2 regions of the Actinacidiphila yeochonensis CN732 genome follow, and region 2 is predicted to be linked to the other one. Evidence: riboswitches for the same ligand, from Rfam matches in the RefSeq annotation. Region 2 holds a riboswitch; the other holds the start of a gene.
The links. A riboswitch is a leader RNA that binds a small molecule or an ion and turns the genes downstream of it on or off. The one in region 2 is predicted to bind ZMP and ZTP.
Positions count from the first base shown of each region.

Region 1: it holds a riboswitch for ZMP and ZTP, as region 2 does, so the genes downstream of both, BS72_RS28845 (glycine hydroxymethyltransferase) here and BS72_RS10475 (bifunctional 5,10-methylenetetrahydrofolate dehydrogenase/5,10-methenyltetrahydrofolate cyclohydrolase) in region 2, are expected to answer to the same signal.

Region 1 covers NZ_JQNR01000005.1:4,153,655-4,167,817, reverse strand. The annotation lists gene BS72_RS28860 (LacI family DNA-binding transcriptional regulator) at 1-41, opposite strand, end outside; gene BS72_RS28855 (class I SAM-dependent methyltransferase) at 275-1,042, opposite strand; gene BS72_RS36860 (hypothetical protein) at 1,053-1,199, opposite strand; gene BS72_RS28850 (enoyl-CoA hydratase/isomerase family protein) at 1,472-2,461, opposite strand; ZMP/ZTP riboswitch at 2,748-2,835, shown strand; gene BS72_RS28845 (glycine hydroxymethyltransferase) at 2,860-4,320, shown strand; gene BS72_RS33365 (hypothetical protein) at 4,464-4,736, opposite strand; gene BS72_RS37570 (hypothetical protein) at 4,883-5,035, opposite strand; gene BS72_RS28835 (TetR family transcriptional regulator) at 5,179-5,823, shown strand; gene BS72_RS28830 (ThuA domain-containing protein) at 6,557-7,204, shown strand; gene BS72_RS28825 (DUF6227 family protein) at 7,488-8,348, shown strand; gene BS72_RS28820 (hypothetical protein) at 8,414-9,004, opposite strand; gene BS72_RS38910 (4'-phosphopantetheinyl transferase family protein) at 9,117-9,782, opposite strand; partial or broken gene BS72_RS40080 (metallophosphoesterase) at 9,997-10,584, opposite strand; gene BS72_RS28805 (MMPL family transporter) at 10,760-13,027, opposite strand; gene BS72_RS28800 (RNA-binding S4 domain-containing protein) at 13,125-13,520, opposite strand; gene BS72_RS28795 (phosphodiester glycosidase family protein) at 13,563-14,163, opposite strand, start outside.
Region 2 covers NZ_JQNR01000004.1:907,889-922,051, reverse strand. The annotation lists gene BS72_RS10510 (discoidin domain-containing protein) at 1-3,638, shown strand, start outside; gene BS72_RS10505 (NADH:flavin oxidoreductase/NADH oxidase) at 3,782-4,882, opposite strand; gene BS72_RS10500 (CsbD family protein) at 5,407-5,592, shown strand; gene BS72_RS10495 (hypothetical protein) at 5,888-6,157, shown strand; gene htpG (molecular chaperone HtpG) at 6,460-8,436, opposite strand; gene BS72_RS10485 (glycosyltransferase) at 8,851-10,056, shown strand; gene BS72_RS10480 (ABC transporter permease) at 10,444-11,556, opposite strand; ZMP/ZTP riboswitch at 11,876-11,962, shown strand; gene BS72_RS10475 (bifunctional 5,10-methylenetetrahydrofolate dehydrogenase/5,10-methenyltetrahydrofolate cyclohydrolase) at 11,984-12,841, shown strand; gene BS72_RS10470 (alpha-L-rhamnosidase-related protein) at 13,331-14,163, shown strand, end outside.

The DNA of each region.
Region 1 (14,163 bases), on a different contig from region 2:
TCGGCGATGTCGGCGATGGTGGGACGCTTCAAGGGGCTCATGCTGCCTCGGGGGGTGGCAAGGGCCCGCACGGCGCGGGCGGTTCTGGCGGACCGGCCCGCCAACCCTAACAACGGCGCCCGGCGGGCGGGCAGGGCCGGTGGCGCTCCCGCCCGCCGGGCGGTCCCCGCGCGGCCCAACCGGTTCAGCGGCAGGGGGCGGCCGCCGATCCCCGCCGGCCTCCACCGTCGGCCGGTCAGCCGTCGCGGCCCGCCCCCCCGACCGCCGGGTGCGCTCAGCCGCCGCGTACCGCCGAGATCTCCAGCCGGACGTAGTCCACCACCGGCTCGGCGAGCCGGGCGGCGACGGCCTTGACGAACCCTTCGCGCTCGCCCTCGGGCATGGCGTCCAGGTGGGCGCCGAGGACCACCGTGGCGAGGAACGCCTCCAGTTGCTCGCCGGGCTGGAGGACGGCCGGGTCGGGGCGCAGCGAGACCTCGATGTCCGTGAAGCCGGCCGCGGCCAGCCGCTCACGGGTGTCCTCGACGCCCGCGAACTCCCAGCTGTCGGAGGCGGATTCGTCGCCTTCCCCACCGCGGCCGGCGACCTCGGCGACGGCGGCCTTCACGGCGGCGATGTTGCCGCGCCCGCCGCAGTCGGAGATCAGCGGGGCGCCGGGGCGCATACGGCCGGCCAGGGCGGCGAAGAGCGCGGCGTGGTCCTCGATCCAGTGGAAGGCGGCGACGCTGAAGACGGCGTCGACCTCGCCGTCGAAGGGCAGCGGCACCTTCGTCAGGTCCCCGTGCACGACCTCCACCTGGTCCAGCCGGCCGGCCAGTCGCACGCGCAGCTCATCCAGCATGCGGACAGAACCGTCCAGGGCCACCACCCGGCCCTCCGGCAGCCGGTCGAGCAGGCCGACGGTGTCCCGCCCGGTGCCGCATCCGGCGTCGAGCACCCGCTCGTCACCGCGCAGCGGGAGCCGGGCGAGCGTGCGGCGGCCCCATCCCAGATGCGGCAGCGGCAGTGAGTCGTAGGTCTTGGCGTCCCATTCCCTGGGCATGACGCTCCATTCATCCGACGGCGTTGTCGTCGTTCTCGGCGCCGTTCTCAGCGTTCTCGGCGTTGTCGGCGTTCTCGGCGGCGCCGTACCCGGCCGCCGCCTCGTTCGCGCGCGGCTCGCGGTCGAGCACGGCCGTCGCCGCGGTTCTTCTGCGCACCCGGGCCGGCCATGTCGGACTCCGGAGCCGGGGCGCCCTCCTCCGCCAACGGTACGCCGCATGTCCCGCATCCTGACACGGGCGTCTCATATACTGAACATGGGTGCTGAACGGCGCACTCCCGGGGGCCGGCCGCCTCGCAGGGCGGGAGCTGCCACAGGCCGCTGCGGGGGCGTGCCGGGGCACGACGGAAGCAGCCGGGGGACGGGCGGCGTCGACGTACCGGGTCGCGCGGCTCCTTCTTACGTCCCCGGCCCCGGCTTCCCGCTGCCTCAGACCGGGAACGGCAGGCTGCTGGTCCAGACGGGGGCGCGGTCGCGGTCGACGAGTGCCGCGCGGACGCCCTCGTGGAAGTCCGGCTCACGGGCGGTGCGGCAGGCCAGCTCCAGCTCCGTGGCCAGGCAGTCCCGGAGGGACGGCGCGGCCGCGCCGGAGGACAGCACGTCGAAGGTCGCCACAAGGCTCATGGGACTGGCCCGGCGCAGCGCGTCGAGCGTCTCCTCGGCCCAGGCCCGGTCGGCGCGCTCCTCGGCGAGCCGGTGGAAGACCCCCGCGAGGTCGGGTGCGGTGAAGCAGCGGGCGATCGCCTCCCGGTGGCCGGCGAGCTCCGACGGGGGCGCGGGGCGGGCGAAGCGGTCCAGCACCGCCTGCGGCCGCACGCCGTCGGCTCCGGTCAGCGCCTCCTCCAGGGCGGCCAGATCGGCGGCGGGTACGAAGTGGGTGGCCAGACCGCACTCCACGGCGGCGGCACCGGACAGCCTTGCCCCGGTCAGGCCCAGGTACCAGCCGACCGCGCCCGGCAGCCTCGGCAGGAACCAGCTGGCGCCGATGTCGGGGAAGAAGCCGATGGCGGTCTCGGGCATGGCGAGCGTGGCCCGTTCGGTGGCCACCAGAGCCGAGCCGTGCACCGACACGCCGAGGCCGCCGCCCATGGCGTAGCCGTCGACGAGCGCCGTGCAGGGCTTGGGGAAGTCGGAGATCGCCAGGTTCAGGCCGTACTCGGCGGTGAAGTAGGCGCGTACGGCGGCGTCGTCGCCGAGCACCCCGGCCTCACGCACGGCGCGGATGTCACCGCCGGCGCAGAACGCCTTCGGGGAGGTGCTGCGGACCACCACGGCCCGCACGGAGTCGTCGTCGTGCCAGGCGCGCAGCGCGTCCCGTACCGCCGTGACCATGGGGAGGTCGAGCGCGTTCAGGGCGCGCGGCCGGTCCAGTTCCAGCACCGCGACCCCCGCGCCGCCGACCCGTGCGTTGACGCTCACCCGGCCGCCTCCTCGTTGTCGTCCCCGTGGGCCCGGTCCGGGCCCTGCGCCCGGTCCCGCGGCGGACTCCTCGCCTTGCTCCCGACCCGCCCGTGACGCTGCGGACGCCGCACCACCGCCGGAGCCCGCCGCACCGCCATCCAAGCACCACGCCGCGGCGTGCCGCGCCCAGGGCCCCACGGAGCCTCCGTTCCTCGCGGAACGCGGATGCCGGACTCCGCGTGCCGGCGGCGCGAGGGCGCGAGCGTTTCCTGTTCGCACGCGCCCCCGCAGGATTGGTACGCTCACGGCGGGCCGTGACTGGCGCGCTGGGATGGGGTCAACCATCAGGGAGCGGCCCGTTCGACCGTGTGCCGTGCGCCTGGGCCGTCCCGCAGCCGTCACCCTAAGGACATCCCATGGCCGAGAGTTCCGCCGTACCCTCCTCCGCCGGCGCCGCGCAGACCGCCTTCCGCAGCGCCCTGGACGTCGTCCGGGAGGTCGAGCCCCGGGTGGCGGACGCCATCGCCGCCGAGGTCGCCGACCAGCGCGAGATGCTGAAGCTCATCGCCAGCGAGAACTACGCCTCCCCCGCCGTGCTGCTGTCCATGGGCAACTGGTTCAGCGACAAGTACGCCGAAGGCACCGTCGGCCGCCGTTTCTACGCCGGCTGCCGCAACGTGGACACCGTCGAGTCGCTGGCGGCCGAGCACGCCCGCTCGGTCTTCGGCGCCGCGCACGCCTACGCGCAGCCGCACTCGGGCATCGACGCCAACCTCGTCGCGTTCTGGGCGGTGCTCTCCCAGCGGGTGGAGTCCCCGGCGCTGGCGAAGGCGGGCGTCCGGCAGGTCAACGACCTCTCCGAGCAGGACTGGGCGCAGCTGCGCGCCGACTTCGGCAACCAGCGGATGCTCGGCATGTCCCTGGACGCGGGCGGCCACCTCACCCACGGCTTCCGGCCGAACATCTCGGGCAAGATGTTCGACCAGCGCAGCTACGGCACCGACCCGGAGACCGGGCTGCTCGACTACGACGCGGTGCGCGCCACCGCCCGCGAGTTCCGGCCGCTGATCATCGTCGCCGGCTACTCGGCCTACCCCCGGCTGGTCAACTTCCGCCTCATGCGGGAGATCGCGGACGAGGTCGGCGCCACGCTGATGGTCGACATGGCGCACTTCGCCGGCCTGGTCGCGGGCAAGGTGCTCACCGGCGACTTCGACCCGGTACCGCACGCCCAGATCGTCACCACGACCACCCACAAGTCGCTGCGCGGCCCGCGCGGCGGCATGGTGCTGTGCGACGACTCGCTGGCCGAGCACGTGGACCGCGGCTGCCCGATGGTCCTGGGCGGCCCGCTGCCGCACGTGATGGCGGCCAAGGCGGTGGCGCTGGCCGAGGCGTCCCGCCCGGAGTTCCGCACCTACGCGCAGTCGGTGGTGGACAACGCGCGGGCGCTGGCGGAGGGCCTGCTCGGCCGCGGCGCGAAGCTGGTGACCGGCGGCACCGACAACCACCTGGTGCTGATCGACACCTCCACCTACGGGCTGACCGGCCGGCAGGCGGAGGCCGCGCTGCTGGACGCGGGCATCGTGACCAACCGCAACTCGGTGCCGCAGGACCCGAACGGCGCCTGGTACACCACCGGCATCCGGATCGGCACGCCGGCGCTGACCACCCGCGGCCTCGGCACCGGCGAGATGGACGAGATCGCCGGCCTGATCGACACGGTGCTCTCCGGCACGACCCCGGCCGCCGCGGCCAAGGGCGGCACGTCGAAGGCCAACTACGTCCTGGACGAGAAGGTGGCCGACCAGGTGTCGCGGCGCGCCGCCGACCTGCTCGCGGGCTTCCCGCTCTACCCGGGGATCGACCTGTCCTGACCTGGCCCCGACCCCGTACCGGAACCGCCCTGGCACTGCCCGCGGCGTCGGGCCCGCGGGTCGGACGCAGGGGCGAGGCCCGCACGGAACCGTCCGTGCGGGCCTCGCCCCTGTCCGTCCTGTCCGCGCCCAGCGGCCGCGGGTCAGCCGAACGACCAGAGGACGCCGTGGCCGGCGACGGTCAGCCCGGCCATCAGGAGCAGGTCGCCGACGCCCAGCACGAGGCCGAGCACCGCGCGGCCCCGCCGCCGGGTGCCGCGGGCGAGGGCGGTCAGGGCGAGCAGCACGGCCGCGGGCCCGAGGACGACGTTCAGCACCAGCAGGCCGGGCAGGCCGAGCAGGAAGGACGCCACGGCCATCCCGTCGGCGTCACGCGTGGACGCGGCGGGGCGGACCGGGTGCGCTGTGGTGTTCACGGGAGTTCCTCTCCGGAGTCGGCGGGTTCCTCGGGTTCGGCGGACCCGGCGGGCCTCGCGGGCCCGTCTGTCGCGGCGCGCAGGGCGGGCGGCGCGGGGGGCGGCGCGCGGACGTTGGGCGGCCGTTGAGCGCCTGTCGGGTGGGGTCAGCCGCGGTCGCGGTCGCGGCGCTCGCGGACCGCGAAGACCAGCAGCCATACGGCGATGGCGGCCGCGGCGGCGGTGAAGACGGTGAGCGAAATGTGGGCGGCCGCGCCCATCAGGATGCCCATGCCGATCAGCAGGACGACCAGGCTCATGACTGCGGCACCTCCGGTGCGCTTGGCGGTGGTCCGGCGAAGGCCCGCGGGCGGGCCGGGTTCCGGCATTTCAGATGACACTTGTTCACTGACCCATCAGTCTAGATTGGCGACCCAAGGGGAACAGTTGTTTACTGAATGACATGAGTCACACCCCGGGCGTCCGGCAGGAGCGCAAGGCGCAGACCCGGCAGGCCCTCCTGGACGCGGGGCTGCGGCTCCTGAAGCACCAGAACCTCAGCAGCCTGGGCCTGCGCGAACTCACCCGCGAGGTGGGCGTCTCGCCCACAGCCTTCTACCGGCACTTCCCGGACATGGACGGCTTCGGGGTCGCCCTCGTCGACGAGGCGCTGGGCAGCCTGCACGCCATGATCCAGACCGTGCTGGCGCGGAGCGCGGACGACACCTCGCCGGACGCGCTCATCGAGCGGGCCGTCTCCCTCACCACCTCCTACGTCGACGAACACCGTCCGCACGTCCGCTTCATCGCCCGCGAACGGCACGGCGGGGTCCAGGCGGTGCGCGAGGCGATAGCGGCGCAGCTCGACCGGTTCACCGCCGAGGTGGCCGCGGGCCTGTCCGTGCAGCCCGTCTCGAAGGGCTGGTCCCGGCGGGAACTGCTGGTGCTCGCCAAGCTGTACGTGGACGACATGGTGGCCACTGCGGCCGGGCTGCTGGACGCCGCGCCGGACGACCCCGCCGCGCGCGAGCGGGTGACCGGGGACGCGCGGCTGCGCATGCGGATCATCGGCCTGGGCCGGCGGCACTACCTGGACGACCGGGCGTAGCGGCCGCCCGCCCACCAGCGGACAGCCGGGCCGACCGGATGCGGGAAGGGCCGCTCCGGGGCTGCCCCTTGGCCGGCGGGTTCGGCGGATTCGGGGCGGGCCGAACGCCCCGGATCGCGCGTAAGCTGCCGTGGCGCACCGCCGCACCACCCGAGGACCCGTTCGCGCCCGGACCGCCGCCCGCCCCTCCGCACCCCGGCCTCCTCCCGCCGGAGCCGGAGCCGGAGGCAGCGTCGGCCCCGGTCGTCGGGGCGGTCCGCGAGCGGCGGCCGGGCGCCGGGGCACGGACACCGGCCGGGCCCTTCGTACCGGCCCTGGACCGCCCAGGGCGCCGGAGACGCGAGGAGGCCACGGCATGGACCGCACCCCCGCATCCGCCCCGCCGATACCGCCGGCGCGGCGGTCGACCGCCCTCGCCCGGCGGGAGGCGCGCCCGTGACCCGCCCCGGGGACGCCGGGCCCGGACCCGGTGAGCAGGGCGGCGACCCCGCGTGCTGGCTGGAGCGGGTCTGCGCCGGGTGCGGGGCGTTCCGCGAGACCGCCGGACCGGCGTGCGCCCGGTGCGGCGAACCCTTCCCCGCCGCGCCGCCCCCTTCCGCCGTCCCCCGGAGGCGCCGTCGGGCGCCTCCCCCGCCGCGGGCGCGGAAGCCCGAGGCGGCGGCCGGGACGCGGAGCCCGGCAGCCGGCAGGACCGGCCGGGCGGTCCGAGGTGAGGGCGGCCACCGGCGTTCTGGTGTTCAGCGCGACGGCAGGCTACCGGCACGAGTCGATCGCGCCGGGTGCCGCGGCTCTCGCCGAACTCGCCACCGGATGCGGCCTGTCGACGCTCCACACCCAGGACACCCGCGCCCTGCGGCCGGAGATGCTGGCCGGCTGCGCGGCGGTGGTGTTCCTCTCCCCCACCGGCGAGGTGCTCGACGACCGGGCCCGCGCGGCGCTGCGCGGCTACGTGGCGGCCGGCGGCGGGCTCCTCGCGGTGCACGCGGCGACCTGCGCGGAGTTCGGCTGGCCCTACTACGGCCAGCTGCTGGGCGCCCGTTTCGCCGGCCACCCCGAGATCCAGCCGGGTGACGTGCTGGTCCGCGACCGGGACCACCCCGCCACCGCCCACCTGCCGGCGGTGTGGCGGTGGACCGACGAGTGGTACGACTTCCGCGCCGGCCCGGCCGGGCGCGGCGTGCGGGTACTCGCCGAGGTGGACGAGGCGTCGTACGAGGGCGGCACCATGGGCGCGCCCCACCCGGTGGCCTGGTGCCACGAGGTGGGGCGGGGCCGGGTGCTGTACACGGCGCTCGGGCACCTCCCTTCGGCCTACGCCGACCCCGGCTTCCGCGGCCACCTGCTGGGCGCGCTGCGGTGGTGCGCCGGGCTGGAGGGGTAGACCGGCCGTCACCGCCCGGACGGGTCGTCAGCTCCCCCTCTCCCAGGGGCGGACCAGAGGAACCGAGCACGTCGTCCGTACGAATGAAGTCCCCGGCGAAAAGTGGACGAATCACAACGGGTGTGCTTATGGCGTAGGGAATAGGGCCCGAACGGCGTAGGCCGTGTGGACCGGAGCGTAGACGTGGTGGGATTTGTGCCCGTTCCGGGGTGCGGTGCGCGAACGGGCTACTACCGTGTGTCGCCCGCGGAGGCGCGGGACGGTGGGGAGCCGGGAGGGCCTGATGGACGCGGAGCCTGTGCGGGGCGAGCAGGGGATCGCCAGGAGCGGTGGTCTGCCGGCGGATCAGCTGGCGGCGTTACTGGACCGGGCGGAGAACGGGGAGGCCGCCGCGGTGGAGCTGGCCGAGGTGCGCTCGGCGCTGCTGCACTGGTGCGCGGTCCAGTCCTGCCGCCACACCAACGGGCCGCCGCGGCCGATGGACCGCCGTACCTACCGGCACAGCTTCCTGCTTCCCGACGGCGGGGTGCGGCTGGTGTGGGAGCTGGAGCACGACACGGGGCCCGGCACGGCCGTCCACCGACTGGTCTTCGGCGACGCGTTGGAGCTGGCCGCCGCGGAATGGGCCGTGGACGCCGTCTTCGACCTGCACGCGGGGCCCGGCGTTCGCGCGCCCCACGCTGCGGAAGCCCTCTCCCTCGAACCCGGCGCGCCGTCGGCGGTCCGCGATGCAACCGACGAGGCCGCCGACGCCGACGCCACGGGCCTGTTCGACCTGGTACCGGACCCGGACGAGTCCGGGTGCCACCGCCGCGACTACACCGAGCAGGGCTCACCCGACCACGCGCGGCGGCTGATGCGCAGGGCGTCCAACGCCGACGCGCCCGGCACGGAGACGCGGCGGCGGCTGCGGGCCTCGGTCGGCTACGCGATCCGCATCGAGGCCCGTCGCAGCATGGTGATCGGCGGGCGGTCGGTGTCCTGGAGCCTGTACGAGCACGCGTTCCTGCTGCCGGACGGCACGGAGCTGAGCCTGTGGGAGATCGACCACACCAGGACCCCGGACGGCGGTCCGGTGTGCGAGGTCTACGGGACGCGGGAGGCCGCGCTCGACGTCGCCGTGCGCCGGATCGAGGCGGGCTGAGGGCCACCCGGGCCCGCGCGGACCAGGTCCGGACACCAGAGGGACACCGGTGAGGTCCGGAACCGTCAGGAGCGGGCGCCCCGGCGGCGCGGGCCCGGACCGCGGCCGCCCCGGCCGCCGCGGTCACCGTCGGGGCGCGGGGGTTGCGCCGCGGGGCCGTCGCCGGTCAGCTCGACCAGGGTCAGGCGGGACAGCGGCGGCACCGGGCCCGTGCGGCCGACCCGCCGCCACGCGAGGAGGAGGGTCAGCCGCATCATCTTGCGGGCCGCGTACACCAGCAAGGCGGCGAGGGGCAGTTCGGCGAGGGCCGCGGTGAGGATCGCGCCGAGCAGGTCGTCGCTGTTCCAGTCGAGGACGATGTCGAACCACGCGTCGCAGCACAGCAGAGCGGCGGTGACCAGCGCCCACGGGACGAAGATCTGGAGCCGGCGCCAGGCGCACCACGCCGTGGTGCCGAGAGCCGCGACCAGCGCCCCGTCGAAGCCGACCCAGGCCAGGCGCCACTGGTCGACCTCGTGGTGCTCGGGAAGGCTCACCGCCAGGTAGCCGATCCACGGGACCAGGAAGAGGAGGCTCCCGGTGATCACGGCCAGGAAGAGGACACGCAGGTGCCGTACGTGCGGGTCGTGCGGCGCCGGGACCTCGGGCTGATCCATGCTCCCACTCTGCCGGACGCCCCGCCCCTTGCGCGCGCCGCGCCGCCGACCCCCGGCGGGCCCTCCCCCGCCTTCCCCGTCCGGCCGCCGCCGGTCGCCCCGGGCGGTGCGCTCACGGCCCGTTCGGAACCGTGATCGCGGTGACGGCGAGTCCGCCGCGGGTGGTCCAGCGTCCGGTGAAGACCTCGGGGCCGACGCCTTCGGCCAGCAGGGGGCCCGGGACGAGCAGCCGGGCCGTGTAGGTGCCGCGGTCGGGGGCGGCCGGTTCGGGGGCCTGGAAGAGCAGTTCGGCCTCGGTGAAGTCGAGCATCCGCCGGTGATAGGGGTACCAGGCCTTGTAGACGGTCTCCTTGGCGCTGAACAGCAGCCGGTCCCAGTGGGTGCCCGGTGCGCTCCCGGCGAGCGCGGCGAGCGCGGCGCGTTCCCGGTCGGTGGAGTGGATGACGTCGATGACGCCGTCGGGGAGCGGCTCGTGCGGTTCGGCGTCGATGCCCAGGGTGAGGATGTCGCCGACCAGGGCGACGGCGGCGGCGCGGTAGCCCTGGCAGTGCGTGATGCTGCCGACGACGCCGTCGGGCCAGACCGGAGCGCCGTGCCGGGTGTCACGCGGGATGGCGACGGGCCCTCGCCCCAGCCGGGAGAGCGCCTCCCGGGCGCAGGCACGGCCGGCGCGGAACTCGTTGCCGCGCTTGGGGACGGCCCGCGCGACGGCTGCCTCCTCCTCCGGGTGGAGGGGGGCGTGGTCGAGTTCGTCGCCGTAGGCGGCGCGGGTGCGCACCGCGGGCGGCACGAGGTGCTCGATCACCGGCCGGCCCCCGCCCGTCCGGGAAGGATCCGGCGCGGCCCCGCGGGTCCGGCGGGCGGGCGCCCCATTCTCGCGGGTAGCCGAGGGAGACCTCGGTGAACCGCACCCCGTCCCGCCAGATGACACGCGGGATGTGCAGGTGGCCGTAGACGACCTCGGTGGCGTGGTAGCGGATGTGCCAGTCCTCGGTCAGTTCGGTGCCGCACCACAGGGCGAAGGACGGGTAGCGCAGCACGGCGGTCGGGTCGCGGTGCAGCGGCCAGTGGTTGACGAGGACGGTCGGCAGGTCGGGGCCGAGGGCGGACAGGCGTTCGGCGGTGGCCGCGACCCGCGCCCGGCACCAGTCGTCGATGCCGGGCAGCGGGTCGGGGTGGAGCATCGCCTCGTCGGTGCAGACCACGCCGAGCTCCCGGGACTGCGCGAGGGCCTCCTCCTTGGTGGTGGCGCCGGGGGTGCCGTCGCGCCAGGTGTAGTCGTAGAGCAGGGCCATGGGGCACACCGCGACGGGGCCTTCGGGGGTCTCCCACAGCGGGTAGGGGTCCTCCGGGGTGTGGACGCCCAGGCCGCGCAGCTCCTCGACGAGGTGCAGGTAGCGGGCCTCACCGCGCAGGGTGACGGGGTCGGCGGGGTGCGTCCACAGCTCGTGGTTGCCGGGCGTCCAGACGACGGTGCCGAAGTGCTGCTTCAGGGTGCGGATCGCCCACAGCACGTCGTCGACGCGTTCGGCGACGTCACCGGCGAGGATCAGCCAGTCGCCGTCGTTGCCCGGGCGCATGCGCTCCACCAGGGCACGGTTCGCCTCGTACCCGACGTGCAGGTCACTGATGGCGAGCAGGTGCGGGGTGTCGCTGGTCGGTGTCTGCACTCCACGGATTTTTCCAGACGGCGCCCGGCAGTTGGCAACCCCTGAGTGCTTCCGGGCGATCCTGCCGGAACGGCGCTACCCTGGCCTACCCCTGGGCCATGCCCTCGCTGCTTCCGGGGCCGTCCGTGCCCTCGGGGGCATCCGCGCCCTCGGTGCCCTCGGTGTCGATGTGCGGGAGCAGCCGGTCCAGCCATCGCGGCACCCACCAGGCGGCCCGGCCCATGAGTGTCATGACGGCGGGGACCAGCAGCAGCCGGACGACGGTGGCGTCCACCAGGACGCTCACCGCCAGGCCGAGGCCGAGCATCTTGACGACGATGCTGTCGCTGAGAAGGAACGCGGCGAAGACACTCACCATGATCAGGGCCGCGCAGGAGATGACCCGGGCGGTGATCTCCAGGGCGTGGGCGACGCTGCCCTGGGGGTCGCGGGTGCGCAGCCACGCCTCGTGGACGCGGGAGAGCAGGAAGACCTCGTAGTCCATGCTCAGGCCGAAGACGATGGCGAACATCATCATCGGCACATAGCTCTCGATCGGCACCTTCCCGTGCACGCCGAGCGCCGGGCCGCCCCAGCCCCACTGGAAGACGGCCACGACGACGCCGTACGAGGCGCCGATGGACAGCAGGTTGAGGACCGCGGCCTTCAGTGCGACGGCCGGCCCCCGGAACACGGCGAGGACGATCAGGAAGGCCAGCCCCACGACCACGCCGATGATCGCCGGCAGCCGCGCCGCCACGATGTCGCGGAAGTCGACCTGGGAGGCCGTGGTTCCGGTGACGTACGCGGAGGCGGGCGTACCGCGCACGGCCTGCGGCAGCACGTCGTCCTTGAGGTTGTTGACGAGGTCGGTGGTGCCGGCGTCCTGGGGCGCGGTGCGCGGCAGGACGGTGGAGAGCAGGACGTCGCCGTTACCCGCGGCCTTGGGCGGGGTGGCGCTGGCCGCGCCGGGCACCCCGGTGAGCGTCGTGGAGACCTGGTCGGCGAGGGCGGCGCGCTGCGAGGAGGGCACGCGGGACTGGTCGACGACGACGGTCAGCGGCCCGTTCGAGCCGGGCCCGAAGGCGTCCGACATCAGGTCGAAGGCCCGGCGGTCGGTGAAGCTCGTGGGGTCGGCGCCGTCGTCGATGTGGCCCAGCCGCACGGACAGCAGCGGGATGGCCAGCACCGCGAGGACGACGATCCCGGCGGCCAGGAACCACCACGGGCGCCGCTCGACCCGGCGCGCGTACCGGTGCCAGACCCCGCGCGGCTCCTCACCGGGCGGGGCGTCGGTCTCGGCCACCGGGGTGCGCACCCGAAGGCGGTCGATGTGCCGGCCGGCCAGGCCCAGCAGGGCGGGGGCGAGAGTGAGCGCGCCGACGACGGCGGTGACGACGGTGATGCCGGCCGCCGCGCCCAGCCGGCCGATGAACGACACCCGGGAGACGAAGAGTCCGGACAGCGCGATGACCACCGTGACGCCGGAGACCAGGACGGCCCGCCCGCTGGTGGAGATGGAGCGGCCGGCGGCGTCGACGGGGTCGGCGCCGTCGATCAGCCGCTGCCGGTGGCGGGTGAGCAGGAAGAGGGCGTAGTCGATGCCGACGCCCAGCCCGATCATGGTCGCCAGGGTCGGCGAGACGCTGGCGAAGGTGACCGCCTTCGCGACCAGTGCCAGGACGGCGAGGCCCGCCAGCACCGCCAGCAGCGCGGACACCAGGGGCACCAGGGCGGCCAGCACGCTGCCGAAGCCGACGAGCAGGACCACGATCGCCACGCCGAAGCCGATCGCCTCGCTGGTTTTGTCGTTGGCGGAGGGCCGGGCGAGCTCGCCCAGCGACCCGCCGTACTCCACCTCCACGCCGGCCGACCGCAGCGGGGCGACGGCCTGGTCGACCCCGTGGAGGTAGGAGCGGCCGAGCGAGTTCGGGTTGGTGTCGAACCGCACGGTGATGTACGCGGTGTGGTGGTCGGAGGACAGGGCGCCGGAGCCCGACGCCAGCGGGTTCGTCGTGGACGACACGTGCGGGAGCTTGGCGAGGGCGTCGGACGCCTGCCCGATCTGGTCGCTGAGGTCGGTGAGCGGGGTGTGCGCGTCGTGCAGCACCACCGGGGCGGACTGGCCGCCCACGTCGGGGGCGTCCGCCTGGAGCACCTGGAGGCCCTCGTACGACTGGGTGCCCGGCAGCGAGAAGTCGTCGCTGTAGGAGCCGCCCGCCCTGTGCTGGGCCGTCAGCAGCCCGGCCAGGACGAGGACCCAGCAGGCGAGGACCAGCGCCCAGTGGCGGGCGCAGAACGCCCCGAGCCGCCGCAGCGCCCCCGGGCCCTGCGAGGACGGTCCACCGCCGGGACTCGCGACGCGCGTGGCCATCGCGCCTCCCACCGTCGACGACTTCTCCCGAGCTTTTCGGGATCATATGCGCCTGGCGGACATTCCGGTCGCGACGCGCCGCGCACCTCCCGTGGAGTCAGCCCCGGCGCTGCCCGTGGAGCCGTTCGAGGTCGCGGCGCTCGCGCTTGGTGGGGCGGCCGGTGCCGCGGTCGCGTACGCCGAGGGCCAGGGCGTCCTCCTTGGGGGGCGGCGGCGGGCTGTTGTCGACGTACGCCTTGGCGGCCAGCGGCGGGCCGACCCGCTTGAGGAGCAGTTCGGCGACGACGACCACCCGCTCGCGGCCCGCGTGGAAGAGCCGCACCTCGTCGCCGACCTTGACCGTCTGGGCCGGCTTCACCCGCTCGCCGTTGACCCGCACGTGCCCGGCCCGGCAGGCCGTTGCCGCCAGGGACCGGCTCTTGGTGAGCCGCACGCACCAGATCCAGCTGTCCACGCGGACGCTGCCCGTCCCCGCTCCGTGTTCTTGCGCCATGCCCCCGAGCCTACGGCGCCCGGCAAGCCCTTTTTGTGGGGGCTACCGGGCGTAGACCGCGACGAAGTCGCGGGTGGCCTGCGCGTAGTAGCGGTCCGGCGGGTCCTCGAAGTCGAGGATGTTCGCGGGCCTGGGGTCGGACGGGTCGCGGCTGCCGTCGTAGGACATGAAGGAGGGCCAGGCCCGGTTCATGTCGAGCGGCATGGCGCGCACCGCACCGGCGTGCTGCATGAGCCGCGCCAGCGTCCGCGCGGACAGGGCCTGCCCGACGACCATCACGATGTCGCCCTGGGCGGTGACGCCGACGCCCGAGCGGGGCACGTACATGCGGCTCTGGTCGCCGGCGCCCCACTTGGAGTCGTCGTCGATGTCGGGGACGACGCGGCCGCCGTCGACCATCAGCTCCAGGCACTGGCGGACGCCGACGACGTCCGGCGTCATCCGCACGTCCCGGCCCCACTGGCCGATCCCGATGGAGCCGTCCTGGTAGAAGACCTCCGAGGCGGCTCCGTCGCGCAGCTCGCCGTCCGTCCTGCCGTCGAGGTAGAAGCCGCCGCGGGAGCCGCCGTCGGTGACGCGGAAGCCGCCGTTCCAGGTGGCGACCAGGCCGGTGCGCTGCCCCTTCGGGATGGTGGGCGGCACG
Region 2 (14,163 bases):
CCGTCGAGACCTCCACCGACCGCGAGGCGTGGACCACGGTGTACCGCACCACCGCCGGCACCGGCGGCGTCGTGGACATCGCCCCCGCCCACCCGGTGACCGCCCGCTGGGTGCGGCTCACCGTACGCGAGCGGTCCAACGCCAACCCGCTGGGGCTGAACGGCTTCGAGGTCTACGGCACCGCCCCCGCGCACCGCCCCGCGGCCACCGGCTGGACGGACTGGAGCACCCGCGGCGTGCGGGCGCCGGCCCTGGAGGTCGTCGCGGACGGCACCGTGCCGCTGGAGTCGGGGTGGACACTCACCCTCGACGACCGGGCCGGCGGCGACGGCGCCGCGCTGTCGGCGCCGGGCGTGGACACCTCCGCGTGGCTGCCGGCGACCGTGCCCGGCACGGTGCTGGGGGCGCTGGTGGAGCAGGGCCGGCTGCCCGACCCGGTCGCCGGGTTCAACAACCTGCGGGTGCCCGAGGCACTGTCCCGCCACGCGTGGTGGTACCGGCGGGAGTTCGAGCTGCCAGCGGGGCTGGACACCGGCCCCGGACGACACGTGTGGCTGGAGTTCGACGGCGTCAACCACCAGGCCGACATCCACCTCAACGGCGCCGCCGCCGGGTCGATGACCTACCCGTTCGCCCGGGCGGCGCTGGACGTGACGGCGCTGCTGGCCGCGAAGGGCCCGCAGGCGCTGGCGGTGCGGATATCCCCGATGCCCTACCCTGGGTCGCCGGGCGACAAGGGCCCCGAGGGGCTGTCCTTCGTGGACGCCGGCGCCAACACGATGAACCGCAACTCCCCCACCTACCTGGCCTCTTCGGGGTGGGACTGGATGCCCGCGGTGCGCGACCGCGCGGCCGGGCTGTGGAACCACGTACGGCTGCGCTCGACCGGCCACGCGGTCATCGGCGACCCCCGGGTGGACACCGTGCTGCCCGACCTGCCCGACACCCGCACCGCCGAGCTCACCCTCACCGTCCCGGTGCGCAACGCCGACACCGCCGAGCACCAGGTGGCGGTCACCGCGTCCTTCGCCGGGGTGCGGGTCACGCAGCAGGTGACGGTGCCGGCCGGCGGCTCGGTCGACGCGGTGTTCAGCCCGTCCGCGTACGGGCAGCTGCGGCTGCGCGACCCGCGGCTGTGGTGGCCCAACGGCTACGGCAGCCCCGAGCTGTACGACCTGGAGCTCCAGGCGTCCGTCGGCGGGCGGGCCAGCGACCGGCGCTCCACCCGCTTCGGCATACGGCAGTTCGACTACGCCTTCGACACGCCGCTGCCCTTCACCTCGGGCGGCGACGCCTACACCCAGAGCGTGGACCTCGGCCCGCGCACCGCCCGCTACGTGCGGGTGCGCTGCCTGACCCGGGCCACCGGCTGGGGCAGCTCGCTCTGGACCCTCGCGGTGGTCGACAGCTCGGCGCCCGGCACCGACCTGGCGCTGCACGCCGCCGCCACGGCCTCCTCCGTGGACGAGGACGACCACCAGCCGGGCAACGCCACCGACGGCGACCCCGCCACCCGCTGGTCCTCGGCGTACACCGACGACGAGTGGATCGAGGTGGACCTCGGCTCGTCCGTCTCCTTCGACCGGGTGGACCTCACCTGGGAGCAGGCGTACGCGCGCACCTACACCGTCCAGGTCTCCGCTGACGGATCGTCATGGACCGATGCGGCGTCAGTGGACAACTCGGCCGTGCCGCTGCCGTTCAACTCCGGTGACGCGAGCCTGCGGACGGAGGACTTCCCGGCGGTGACGGCCCGCTACGTGCGGCTGGCCTGCCACCGGCGCGCCACCAGCTGGGGCAACTCGCTGTGGACCCTGTCGGTCGTGGACAGCGCCCGTCCGGGTACGGACCTGGCCCTGCACGCGGCGACCACCGCGTCCACCGAGGACCCGTCCAACCCGGCCGCCAACGCCACCGACGGCAACGCCTCCACCCGCTGGTCCTCCGCGTACGCGGACGACCAGTGGCTCCAGGTGGACCTGGGCTCGCCCACGGCCTTCGACCGGGTCACCGTGGTGTGGGAGGCCGCGTACCCGAAGACGTACACGATCCAGGTCTCCGACGACGGGTCGTCGTGGACGGACGTGACGACGGTGGACAACACGCCCGAGCCGCTGAAGATCTCCGTCAACGGGGTGCGGGTGTTCTGCCGCGGCGGCAACTGGGGCTGGGACGAGCTGCTGCGCCGGATGCCGGCGACCCGGATGGACACCGCGGTGCGGATGCACCGGGATATGAACTTCACCATGATCCGCAACTGGGTGGGCAGCAGCGACCGCGAGGAGTTCTTCGCCGCCTGCGACGCGTACGGGCTGCTGGTGTGGAACGACTTCCCCAACGCCTGGGCCATGGACCCGCCGGACCACGACGCGTTCAACGACCTGGCGGCCGACACGGTGCTGCGCTACCGCGTCCACCCCTGCGTGGTGGTGTGGTGCGGCGCCAACGAGGGCAACCCGCCGGCCGCGATCGACAACGGCATGCGTGCGGCCGTGCAGCGGCTGGCGCCCGGCGTGCTGTACCAGAACAACTCCGCCGGCGGCATCATCACCGGCGGCGGCCCCTACGGCTGGGTGGAGCCGTCCCGCTACGGCGATCCGTCCACCTACGGCAGCGGCGGCTTCGGCTTCCACACCGAGATCGGCATGCCGGTGGTCTCCACCGCCGCCAGCGTCCGCGACCTGCTGGGCGGCGAGGCCGAGTGGCCGATCGGCGGCGCCTGGTACTACCACGACTGGAGCACCCAGGGGAACCAGGCCCCGCAGAACTACCTGGCCGCCATCGAGGCCCGGCTGGGCACCGCCCGCGACCTGGACGACTTCGCGCGCAAGGCGCAGTTCGTCAACTACGAGAACCACCGGGCGATGTTCGAGGCGTGGAACGCGCACCTGTGGGACGACGCCAGCGGGCTGATGCTGTGGATGTCGCACCCGGCCTGGCACAGCACGGTGTGGCAGACGTACGACTACGACTTCGACGTCAACGGCGCCTACTACGGGGCCCGTTCGGGGTGCGAGCCGCTCCACGTGCAGATCCGTCCGGACACCTGGCAGGTGCTGGCGGCCAACCACACCCCGCTGGCGCTGGCCGGGGCGGCGGTCACCGCCGAGGCGTACGACCTGCGCGGGCGCCTGCTGAGGCCGGCCCAGCGGGCCCGGCTGGACGTTCCGGCCGCCGGTACGGCCGGGGCGTTCACGGCGCCGCCGGGCGGCGGGCTGCCCGCCTTCCACCTGCTGCGGCTGACGCTGGCGGACGCCGCCGGCCGGGTGCGCTCGCGCACCACGTACTGGCGGTACGACCAGCCCGGGGACATGGCCGCCCTGAACGACGCGCCCCGCACCCGCCTGTCGGTCGGCCTGGGCCGCGCCGGCCGGGTGTCCGGCCGGGCCGGGGACCGGTCGACGGCCACGGCCACCGTCCGCAACGAGGGCGGCGCGGTGGCCGCGATGGTGCGGCTGTCGCTGCTCGACGAGCACGGCGGCCGGGTGCTGCCCGCGCTGTACGGCGACAACTACCTGTGGCTGCTGCCGGGCGAGTCCCGCGAGGTGGAGGTGGACTGGCCGGTGTCGGCGCTGCGGCAGGGCTCAGCGGTACTGCACGCGGAGGGCTACAACACCGGAGCGGCCGCGTCCCGCTGAACGGCGCCGGGCCCCGGCTCCCGCTGAACGGCGGCCGGGCCCCGGCGGACGCCGACACGTCCGCCGGGGGCCCGGCAGGGCCGCCAGGCCCGGGCCTGGCGGCCCTGCCGGGCCCGGTGCCGCTCAGGCCGCTCAGGTGCCGCTCAGGCGCGGTGGTACTGGATCGGGGCGGGCACCTCGCCGCCCAGCTCCTCGGCGGCACGGCGGGCCCAGTACGGCTCGCGCAGCAGGGCGCGGCCCACCAGGACGGCGTCGGCGCGGCCCTCGGCCAGGATCCGCGCGGCCTGCTCGGGGTCCGTGATCAGGCCGACGGCGGCCACGGGCAGGCCGGCCTCGGAGCGGACCCGCTCGGCGAAGGGCACCTGGTAGCCGGGAACGGCCTCGATGCGGGCGTCCGGCACGTTGCCGCCGGTGGAGACGTCCAGCAGGTCGACGCCCCGGGCCGCGAGCTCCTTGGCCAGCCGGACGGTGTCGTCGGCGGTCCAGCCCTCGCGCGGGTCGTCGCTGTCGCCGGCCAGCCAGTCGGTGGCGGAGACCCGGAAGAAGAGCGGCAGCTCCTCGGGCCACACCGCGCGCACCGCCTCGACGACCTCCAGGGCGAACCGGGTCCGCCCCTCGAAGGAGCCGCCGTACTCGTCGGTGCGGTGGTTGCTGTACGGGGAGAGGAACTGGTGGATCAGGTAGCCGTGGGCGCCGTGCACCTCCACGACCTCGAAGCCGGCCTCGTGGGCCCGCACGGCCGCGGCCGCGAACTGCTCGACGATCTCCCGGATGCCCTCCACCGTCAGCTCGGAGGGGGTCGTGTGCGCGGGCGAGAACGGCTCGGCGCTCGGGCCGGCCGGGGTCCAGCCGTAGGGGGCTCCGGGCGCGATGGGGGCGCCGCGGTCCGCCCACGTACGCTCCGTGGAGGCCTTCCGGCCGGCGTGGGCGAGCTGGATGCCCGGGACGGTGCCCTGGGACTTCAGGAAGGCGGTGACGCGGCGGAACGCCTCGGTCTGCGCGTCGTTCCAGATGCCGAGGTCGTAGGGACTGATCCGGCCCTCGGGGCTGACCGCGGTGGCCTCGGTGAGGATCAGCCCGGTGCCGCCCGCCGCGCGCGCCGCGAGGTGCGTGAAATGCCAGTCACCCGGCACGCCGACCGCCTCGCCCTCCGGCGCCGCGCTGTACTGGCACATCGAGGGCATCCAGATGCGGTTGGGCGCGGTCACCGACCGCAGGCGGTACGGCTCGAACAGACTGGTCATCTCGGTGTTCTCCTCCGGTGGGTCGGTGGCGCGGCGGACCGGTCCGGCGCCGCCGCGCACGCTCCAGCGCTCAGAGAACAGATTAGTTGCAGGCGCGGGCTAAAATCGCCCGCCGGGCGGTCGGCCTTCTCACCCCGGACCCGGGAATAGCCCGCGGGCTCGCGCACACCGCCAGGTCGGAGGCGCTTGCGCGCGGTACGGCCGCACCGCGGAGGACCCGCCGGTGACAGGGCGCGGAAGACCTGGCGGCGGCGCGCCCGCGGGATCGTCACCGGCGCGGCGCGGCAGAGGGACGAGGTCCGACGGGCACACCGCCAGCAGGGCGGCTGCCCCGCGGCCCCGCCGCCTCACCCGTTCCGGCCGGTGCCGCCGGCCGTCCGGGTCCTTTCCGGGTCCTTTCCGCGTCCTTTCCGCGGACCGCGCATGACGGCGCGGCGACCGGGCAGCCGCACTGTCAGGAGGGGCGGGAGCCGGAGGTACGGCCTCCCCGCCCGCAATCGAACCGCAGCAGGGAGCCACACGCCATGAGCGACAAGGGCAGGAACACCGCCAAGGCCGACCAGGCCAAGGGCAAGCTCAAGGAGACGGTCGGGCGCGCGGTCGGCAACGAGCGGATGGAGGCCGAGGGCCGCGGCGACCAGGTGAAGGGTGATCTGCGCCAGGCCGGTGAGAAGGCCAAGGACGCCGCCAAGCACATCCGCAAGGACTGATCGCACAGGACCGGTCGAATCCGACAGGACGATCGAACGGCACTGACCGAACGGGACCGTTCGCACGGGACCGATCGCCCGGGCCCGGCTCCGCGAGGCCGGCTCGGACCGAGACCACGCGGGATGCTCGCCCCCCTTCCGAGCGTCCCCGTCCCCCGCCGGCGCCCCCGGTGGGCGGGTACCCCTTCCCCTTCCGGGTGTCCGTCCACCGGGGGCGCCGCACCTCCCTGCCGGCGGCCGGACCACAGGCGGCCGGGCCGGGGCGGTGTCAGTGGCGGATGGCAGGCTGGGCCGTATGGACGGACGGTGGATGGTGCGGCGGGTGTACGGGGCCGACCACGAGGACCCGGACCCCGGCCCGAAGGCGGGGCGCGAGTACGTGGACCTGGTGGGTGGTCCGCTGGACGGGCTGCTGCTGGATGTCACGGCGTACTCGGCGGTGGAACGGGCGGCCGGCGCCGGCCTGGTCACGGAGATCGGCGCGTTCGGCGCGGGCGGCCGCAGCTGGTACCGCCCCCGGCCGGCCGACCCGCGCTTCTGGGAGTGGGAGGCGGACTCCCGCTGAGTCCGCTCGCGGCTCTCCGGGGTACGTTCCGGCGGTTCCGACGGCGGACCGCACCCCGGAGCACGTTCCGGCGGTTCCGACGGCGGAACCCGGCAGCCGCGCCGCCCGGCTGAGGCACCGTCACCCCTCAGCGTCGTCATCGCACGGACGTACGGCGCGGCGTCGGGCCCCGCAGGGGCACGCAGCTCACGGCGCAGCGTCCTGGCCTGCCCACCGCTGTCCTGGCCCGCCTGCCGCCGACCGGACCCGCCCGGGCCGCCGGACGGCTCTCCGTCCGGCGGCCCGGGGCCGTACCGGCGGAGCTACAGGGTGCGCTCCAGCCGGTCGGCGACCAGGCGGACGAACCGGGCCGGGTCGGCGAGGTCGCCGCCCTCCGCCAGCAGGGCCATGCCGTGCAGGAGTTCGGCCGACTCCGCGAGGCCCGGGTCGTCCGGCCGCTCGGCGTGGGCCGCCCGCAGACCGGTCACCAGGGCGTGGTCCGGGTTGAGTTCGAGGATGCGCTTGACCGGCGGCAGCTCCTGCCCCATGGCACGGTAGAGGTTCTCCAGCGCCGGGGAGGCGTCCTGCGCGTCGGTGACGACGCAGGCCGGGGAGACGGTCAGCCGGGAGGAGAGCCGCACCTCCTTGACCTGCTCGGCCAGCTGCCCGCCCAGCCACTCCAGCAGACCGGAGAACTCCTCCTGCCGCTTGCCGCGTTCGGCCTCGGCCTCCTCGCCGCCGGCCTCGTCGTCCAGCTCGACCTCGCCCTTGGCGATCGACCGCAGCTCCTTGCCGTCGAAGACCGGAACGGCGTCCACCCACACCTCGTCCACCTGGTCGGTGAGCAGCAGCACCTCCACCCCGCGGGCCCGGAACGCCTCCATGTGCGGGGAGTTCTCCAGCGCCTGCCGCGACTCGCCGGTGGCGTAGTAGACGTACTTCTGGCCCTCCTTCATCCGCTCCACGTACTGGGCGAGCGTGGTGGGCGCGTCCTTGTCGTGGGTGGTGGCGAAGGAGCACAGCGCGAGGATCGCGTCGCGGTTCTCCAGGTCCCCGATCAGGCCCTCCTTGAGCACCCGGCCGAACTCCCGCCAGAAGGCGGCGTACCGCTCGGGGTCCTTGGCCATCAGGTCCTTGATGGTGGAGAGCACCTTCTTGGCCAGCCGCCGGTGCATGAGCTGGATCTGCCGGTCCTGCTGGAGGATCTCGCGGGAGACGTTCAGCGACAGGTCGGCGGCGTCCACCACGCCCTTGACGAAGCGCAGGTAGGGCGGCATCAGCGCCTCGCAGTCGTCCATGACGAACACGCGCTTGACGTAGAGCTGGACGCCGCGCCGGGCGTCCTGGTGGAAGAGGTCGTGCGGCGCGTGCGCGGGCAGGAAGAGCAGCGCCTGGTACTCGAAGGTGCCCTCGGCCTGGAGGCGGATGGTCTCCAGCGGGTCCTGCCAGTCGTGGCTGATGTGCTTGTACAGCTCGTGGTACTCGGCGTCGGAGACCTCGTCGCGGGAGCGGGCCCACAGGGCCTTCATCGAGTTGAGCGTCTCCGGCTCGCGGGCCCCGGCGGTCTCCGCGCCCTCGGCGGCGCTCTCGGCGTCCTCGGAGGAGGCGGCGCCGTCGGCGGGGGCCGGCTCGGGCGCGGCCATCCGGATCGGCCAGGTGATGAAGTCCGAGTACCTCTTGACGATCTCGCGGATCTTCCACGGCGAGGTGTAGTCGTGCAGCTTGTCCTCGGTGTCGACGGGCTTCAGCCGCAGTGTGACGGCGGTGCCCTGCGGCGCCTCCTCGACCGTCTCCACGGAGTAGGTGGCCTCGCCGGTGGACGTCCAGCGGGTGCCGTGCGGCTCGCCGGCCCGCCGGGTCAGCAGCGTCACCTCGTCGGCGACCATGAAGCTGGAGTAGAAGCCGACGCCGAACTGGCCGATCAGTCCCTCGGGCGAGCCGGAGCCGCCGTCCCCGTCCGTCTCCTTGGCCCGGTGCAGGTCCTGGAGGAACTGCGCCGTACCGGAGTTGGCGATGGTGCCGATGAGCTGGACGACATCGTCGTGGGACATGCCGACGCCGTTGTCCCGCACGGTCAGCGTGCGGGCGACCGGGTCGGCCTCGATCTCGATGTGCAGGTCGGACGCGTCGACGTCCGGCACCTCCTCGCGCAGTACCTGGAGGCGGAGCTTGTCCAGGGCGTCGGAGGCGTTGGAGACGAGTTCGCGCAGGAAAACGTCCTTGTTCGAGTAGATCGAGTGGATCATCATCTGGAGGAGCTGGCGCGCCTCCACCTGGAACTCGAACGTCTCAGTGGGCATGGGGATCGATCCTCGTTGCTTCTCGGGTCACCTGGGCGACAGGAGCTGACCCAGGCAATCTAACGCCGCGCGCCGACCGGACCGCAGGGGGTCCGGCCGGGCCGTTCGCACGGGGCGCCGCCCGGGACGGCGGCCACGGCGCGCACCGCCCCCGCCGAGTCTCGGCTCCTGCCCGAAAAGTGCCTGGTGGGCGGCCTGTTGCGGCGTGCCCCCGGGGCGCCGCGCGACCTCTCCCAGAGACGGCCGGCGCGTCGTCCGCGGAGCGGGGTACCACCGGAAACACCGGCTACCCCTGCCAGAAATACGGAATTCACCCGGTATCTGGTTTCAGGTGGTCCCATCGCGGCTAACCCGCTGGTCAAGGGGGTCCGTTCACATTCCCGTCAGCGCGGGACGTCCCGATGGGTGCGCGTTATGAGCGAAGTGCGTGTGCTGTCGATCTACGAGGGTTTCTTTTCCGGTGGAGCCCGCATCCTGCACAGTGATGTGGTGCTCGGCCTGCACGGCGGCGCGCAGCGGCACTCGGTGCTGAGCGTCGAGGGCGAGATGAACCGGGAGGCGACCCGGCAGCCGATGGAGGAGGACGCCTGTTACCGCTCGCTGACCGCCGCGGGGGTGCCGGTGACGGCGCTCCGCCGCGGCTCGGACGCGGCGGGCCCGGCGGCCGGCATGACGGCGTTCACCGCCGCCGAGCTCGCGGCGACCGCGCGGGCGACGGCGGCGGCCGACGTGGTGCTCTCCCTCAAGGAGCAGCCGCTGGCCCTGCTCAACCAGGCGGGGCTGCCGCTGCGCCCGGTCGTGGTGTGCCTGCACCGGTCCGATCCGGAGAACCAGGGTCCGGCCCTGGACGCGCTGCTCGCGGGTGTGGCGGCGGGCCGGGTGCAGGCGTGCGTGTGCTGCGCGGAGTCCACCCGCCGCGCCTACGCGGCCGCGGGCGTCCCCGCCGAGATCCTGCACGTCATCCCGAACGGCGTGGACCTGCTGCGCTTCCGCCCCGATCCGGTGCGCCGCGCCCAGGTGCGGGCCGCGCTGGGCATCCCGGCGCAGGCGCCGTTGGTGACGTTCGCGGCGCGCTGGGCGGCGATGAAGAACGTGCCGCTCTTCCTCGCCTCGGCCCGCGCGTACCTGCGGCGGTCGCCGGACGCGCGCGTCCTGATGTGCGGCGCGGGCATGACCGCCGCCAACCCGGGGCTGCGGGCGGAGATCGCGGCGGCGCTCGGCGACGAGCCGTGGCTGGCCGAACGGATGCTGACGCTGGGTGTCCGGGCCGACATGGAGGCGCTGTACGCCGCCTCCGACGTGGTGTCGCTGACCTCGTCGTCGGGTGAGGCCGCGCCGCTGTGCCTGATCGAGGGCATGATGTGCGGCGCCGTACCGGTGGCCACCGATGTCGGCGACTGCGCGGACCTGGTGGCCGGACGGGGGCTGCTGACCCCGCCCGACCGCGAGGCGATCGCCGCCGCCTGGACCGAGGCGGTGGAGCGGGCACCGCTGTTCGCGCCGGCGCTGGAGGCATGCCGGGAGCAGTTCAGCCGCACCCGGATGGTCGCCGCCTACGGCGCCCTGATCGACCAGGTGCACCAGGGGGCGCCGCTGTCGGCGCAGCCCGAGCCGCTGTAGCCGTCCCGTGGACCCGTTCGCCCGCGCGGGCCGGACCCGCGCGGGCGAACGGGTCCGCTTCGGTGCACCGCGAGCGGCCGGCGACAAAAGACGACCAGTCGTTGATCGGTCCGCCTCGTCGCCCCGCGGCCGAGTTGAGACACCGCCTGAATTCACGCGCGCATTCCGCAGCCGGGCCGATTACGGCTGCCGAGATCGCATTCCGCTCGGCGCCGTCGCCGTGCGGCGCCGGAACGGGCCTTTCGGCGCGGCGGAGATCATTCCCGCGGCTCCTTTCCGGAGTCACCCGCCCGGGTCCGGGAACATTCATCCGACGAGGAACGGCCGGACGACACGCCGTGCCGACCGCCGCCCTCACCGGACGACACGCCGTGCCGACCGCCGCCCTCACACCGCCGACGCGGCCTCGGGCGGCACCACCGGCCGCACACGGCCGCCGAACACCGCGGCCGCCAGCGTCACCACCGTCCCGCACAGCGCCCACGCGCCCAGCACCAGCATCGGGCCGAGGAGCCCGCGGCCACCGAAGTACGCGATGGAGCGGGCCGACCAGGTCCCCGCGCCCGGGGGCAGCGCGGGCCCGATGGCACGCCAGAACGGCGGCAGCAGCGGGTACGGGTAGGCGCCGCCGGCGCTCGGGTTGCCGGCGATCACCACCACGAGGATGGTCAGCCCGATGCCGATGACGCCCGCGAGCCCCTGGAACGCGAAGGTGGCCGCGCCCACGGCGAACACGGTCAGCGCCCCCAGCCACCACAGGGGGACGACGCCGCCCGGCAGCGCGCCGAGGATCGGCCCGATCACCACCGCGCCCAGCAGGCCGCTGGAGATCGCGTAGCCGGCCAGCACGGCGAGCCGCATGATCGCCCGCCGCAGGTTGACCGGGCGGGCGCCGTAGCTGACGGCCAGGATCGACGCGCACAGGTATCCGCCGACGCACCAGCCGACGACCAGGTAGAAGGAGGACAGGCCGTGGAAGTCACCGCTGCCGACCGGGGCGAGGTCGAGGGTGGTGACGGCGCGGGCCGGCCGCTGGGCGGCGGCGACCCGGGTGGCGATCTGCTGGAGCGCCTGGGCGGCGGGCGGGCCGCCCCCGGCGGCCACCAGCAGTTGGTCGGTCCGGCCCCGCGGGCTGACGACCAGAGCGCCGTAGAGGTCGCGGTCCCGGATCCGCCGTCGCGCCTCGGCCGCCGAGTCCACCGCGTGCGGCGCCACCGGGTGGCCGGGCAGCGAGTCGAGTTCGGCGACCAGCCGCCCTGACGCCCCCGCGGGCGCGACCACGCCGAGGGTGATGCCCTTCGGGACGGGGTGGTGGAACGCGCCGGCGTAGGAGGCGATGAAGAGCACGCCGAGCGCCATGACCCCGAGGACAAGCAGGGCGGAGCGGGTGGTGACCGCGTCCTGGAACTCCCGCAGCAGGCCCTGCGGCCGGTCGGGGTCGCCCTCGGCCGGAAGGTCGGGGTCGCCCTCGGCCGGAACGCCGCGCTGGTCACCGTCCATGCCCCCAGCGTGGGCGCCCCCGACCGCCACCACCCCCGAGGGCGAGCCGATCGGGTGAGGAAGCCGAGCGGAGGAAGGGGACAGCGGAAGGCCGAGGGAGGACCGAGGAGCCGAGGAGGCAGATAAGGGCCGAGGAGGGTCCGAAGTCCCGGCGGGAGCAGCCCGAGCAGCCGGTGGCATCGTGCCGGTCCCACTTGGACGCCCGACAGGCGGCTGAAGCCGGGCCGGACGGACGTGCCGCTCGAACCCTCCACCCGCAGCACCGCGGCACCGTCCGCCGCGGCTTCCGTCCCACCGAGGCCGTTCGCGTCTACAATGCGGCGTGGGCCGTGACTGGCGCTGAGGTGGAGCACCACCGGGGAGCGGCCTGACGAGAGCGTCGATGCCGTGCGCCTGGGCGAGTGGTCAGCCACGCCTGGGAGGCAGCATGTTCCCAACACAAACAGCACAGCTCATGGACGGTGCCGGCCTTGCCCGCCGCGTCGTCGAGGAGGCCGCGGCCAGGGCGGCGGAGCTCACCCGGCGCACGGGGGCGGCACCATGCCTGGCGACCGTCCTGGTGGGTGAGGACCCCGCCTCGGTCACGTACGTGCGGATGAAGCAGGCACGGAGCGCGAAGGCCGGCATCCTGTCCCGGCACATCGGCCTGCCCGCCACCACCACGACCTCGGAACTGGTCGACACGCTCACCGCCCTGTCCGACGACCCGGACGTGCACGGCATCCTCCTGCAGCACCCCGTAGGCCCGCACATCGACGAGCGCGCGGCCTTCGAGGCCATCGCACCGCACAAGGACGTCGACGGTGTCACCACGCACTCCTTCGCCGCGATGAGCTTCGGACTGCCCGGCTTCGTGTCGTGCACCCCCGGCGGCATCATGCGGCTGCTGGACGAGTACGCCGTCGAACTGGCCGGCAGACACGCGGTGGTCGTCGGCCGCAGCGCGATCCTCGGCAAGCCGGCGGGGATGCTCCTGCTCGCGAGGGACGCCACGGTGACGTACTGCCACTCCCGCACAGCGAACCTGTCCGCGATCGTCAGGGAAGCGGACGTCGTCGTGGCGGCCGTCGGACGACCCCGCCTGATCCGGGGCGAGGACGTCAAGCCGGGCGCGGTGGTGATCGACGCCGGATACAGCGCGGGCAACGTCGGCGACGTGGACTTCGACTCCGCCCGTACCCGTGCCGGCCTCATCACCCCGGTCCCCGGCGGGGTCGGACCGATGACCATCGCCGTCCTTCTGGCCCAGACCGTGGCCGCCGCCGCGCGGCAGCTCGGCGAGTGACCGGACCCGGCCGGGACGGTGTGAGCCGTCCCGGCCGGCCGGCCAGGCCCACGGGGGTGCCGCACCGACCGGTCCGTCGGCACGCGGGGCAGCCCGAGGCGCCGCGCGACCACACGCGCCGGACGCGACGTCCCGCTGTCCGACACCCTCCGTCCAACATCCCTGTCCCCCGCCCCCTGCCCGCCCCCTCTGTCCGCCACCCCCAGCCCGCCACACCCTGTCCGACGCCCGCCGTTCGAGGTCCGGTCGTCCGACGCCCCGCCGATCAGCACTGACCGCGTACCGTCCACGGCCAGGACCACAGGCCGGGCGCGGGGGCCACTGCAACCGTTTCAACCCGTCCGCGGTGTACTGGCGGAGCAATCGACCCGGTGCACGTGTATGGACGCGGCCCCGGGCTGCTTGTAGCCTCATGCCGAACCAGGAAACTGAATCGTTTCACGCATGCATTGCGCCTAGACAACGTTGTCGTACTCGCTGGGAGTCGCCATGTCCACGTCCCCCGCTGAAGACCCCGCCCTCGCCGGCCCCACCGGCCCGTCCGTCGGCCCGTCCGTCGATCCGGTCCCGGGTCCTGCCCGCCGCAGCGTGCTGCGCGCCGGGGTCGGCGGCGCGGCCGTCGCCGCGGGGCTGGCCGCCGGGGCCGTCCCGGCTGTCGCGGCCCCGGCCGGCGACGGGCACGCCGCCGCCAAGTCCGGCCCCGCCGGCCTCGCGAGCGCGGCCGGCGACTGGCAGCGCTACGTGCAGGGCCCGGGCGGCCGCACCGTCCGCCCGGTGCGCATCCTGCGGACGGAGGGCCAGGTCAGCGGCGCCGACTCGCTGCTGCGCCCCGGCGGCGGGGTCGCCGTGCTGACCCGGCCGAAGCCTGCGCAGCCGCCGGCGTGGCCGGCCGGCACCACCGCCGCCGCGTCCTCCTCGCACGCGCCCAACAACGGTGACAACGGGCAGCCGCGCACCTACGACGCGGGCAACGCGGTCGACGGCGACCCGGACACGTTCTGGAACGACGACACGATCGCCTCCTACCCCGACACCCTCACCGTCACGGTGCCCGCCGCGCTCGACCTGCCCGGGATCACCCTGCTGTCGAACGCCGACGGCGTGCCCACCGACTTCACCGTGGAGACCTGGGACGGCTCGGCCTGGCAGAGCGCGGCCACCGTCACCGGCAACACCAGCACGCGCCGGGCGGTCCCGTTCGACCGGAAGGTGTCCACCACGGGTGTGCGGATCACCGTCACCGGCGACCAGGACACCCCCCAGGGGCAGTTCACCCGGGTCAACGAGGTCTACCCGGGGGTGCTGGCCGACGACGACGTGCC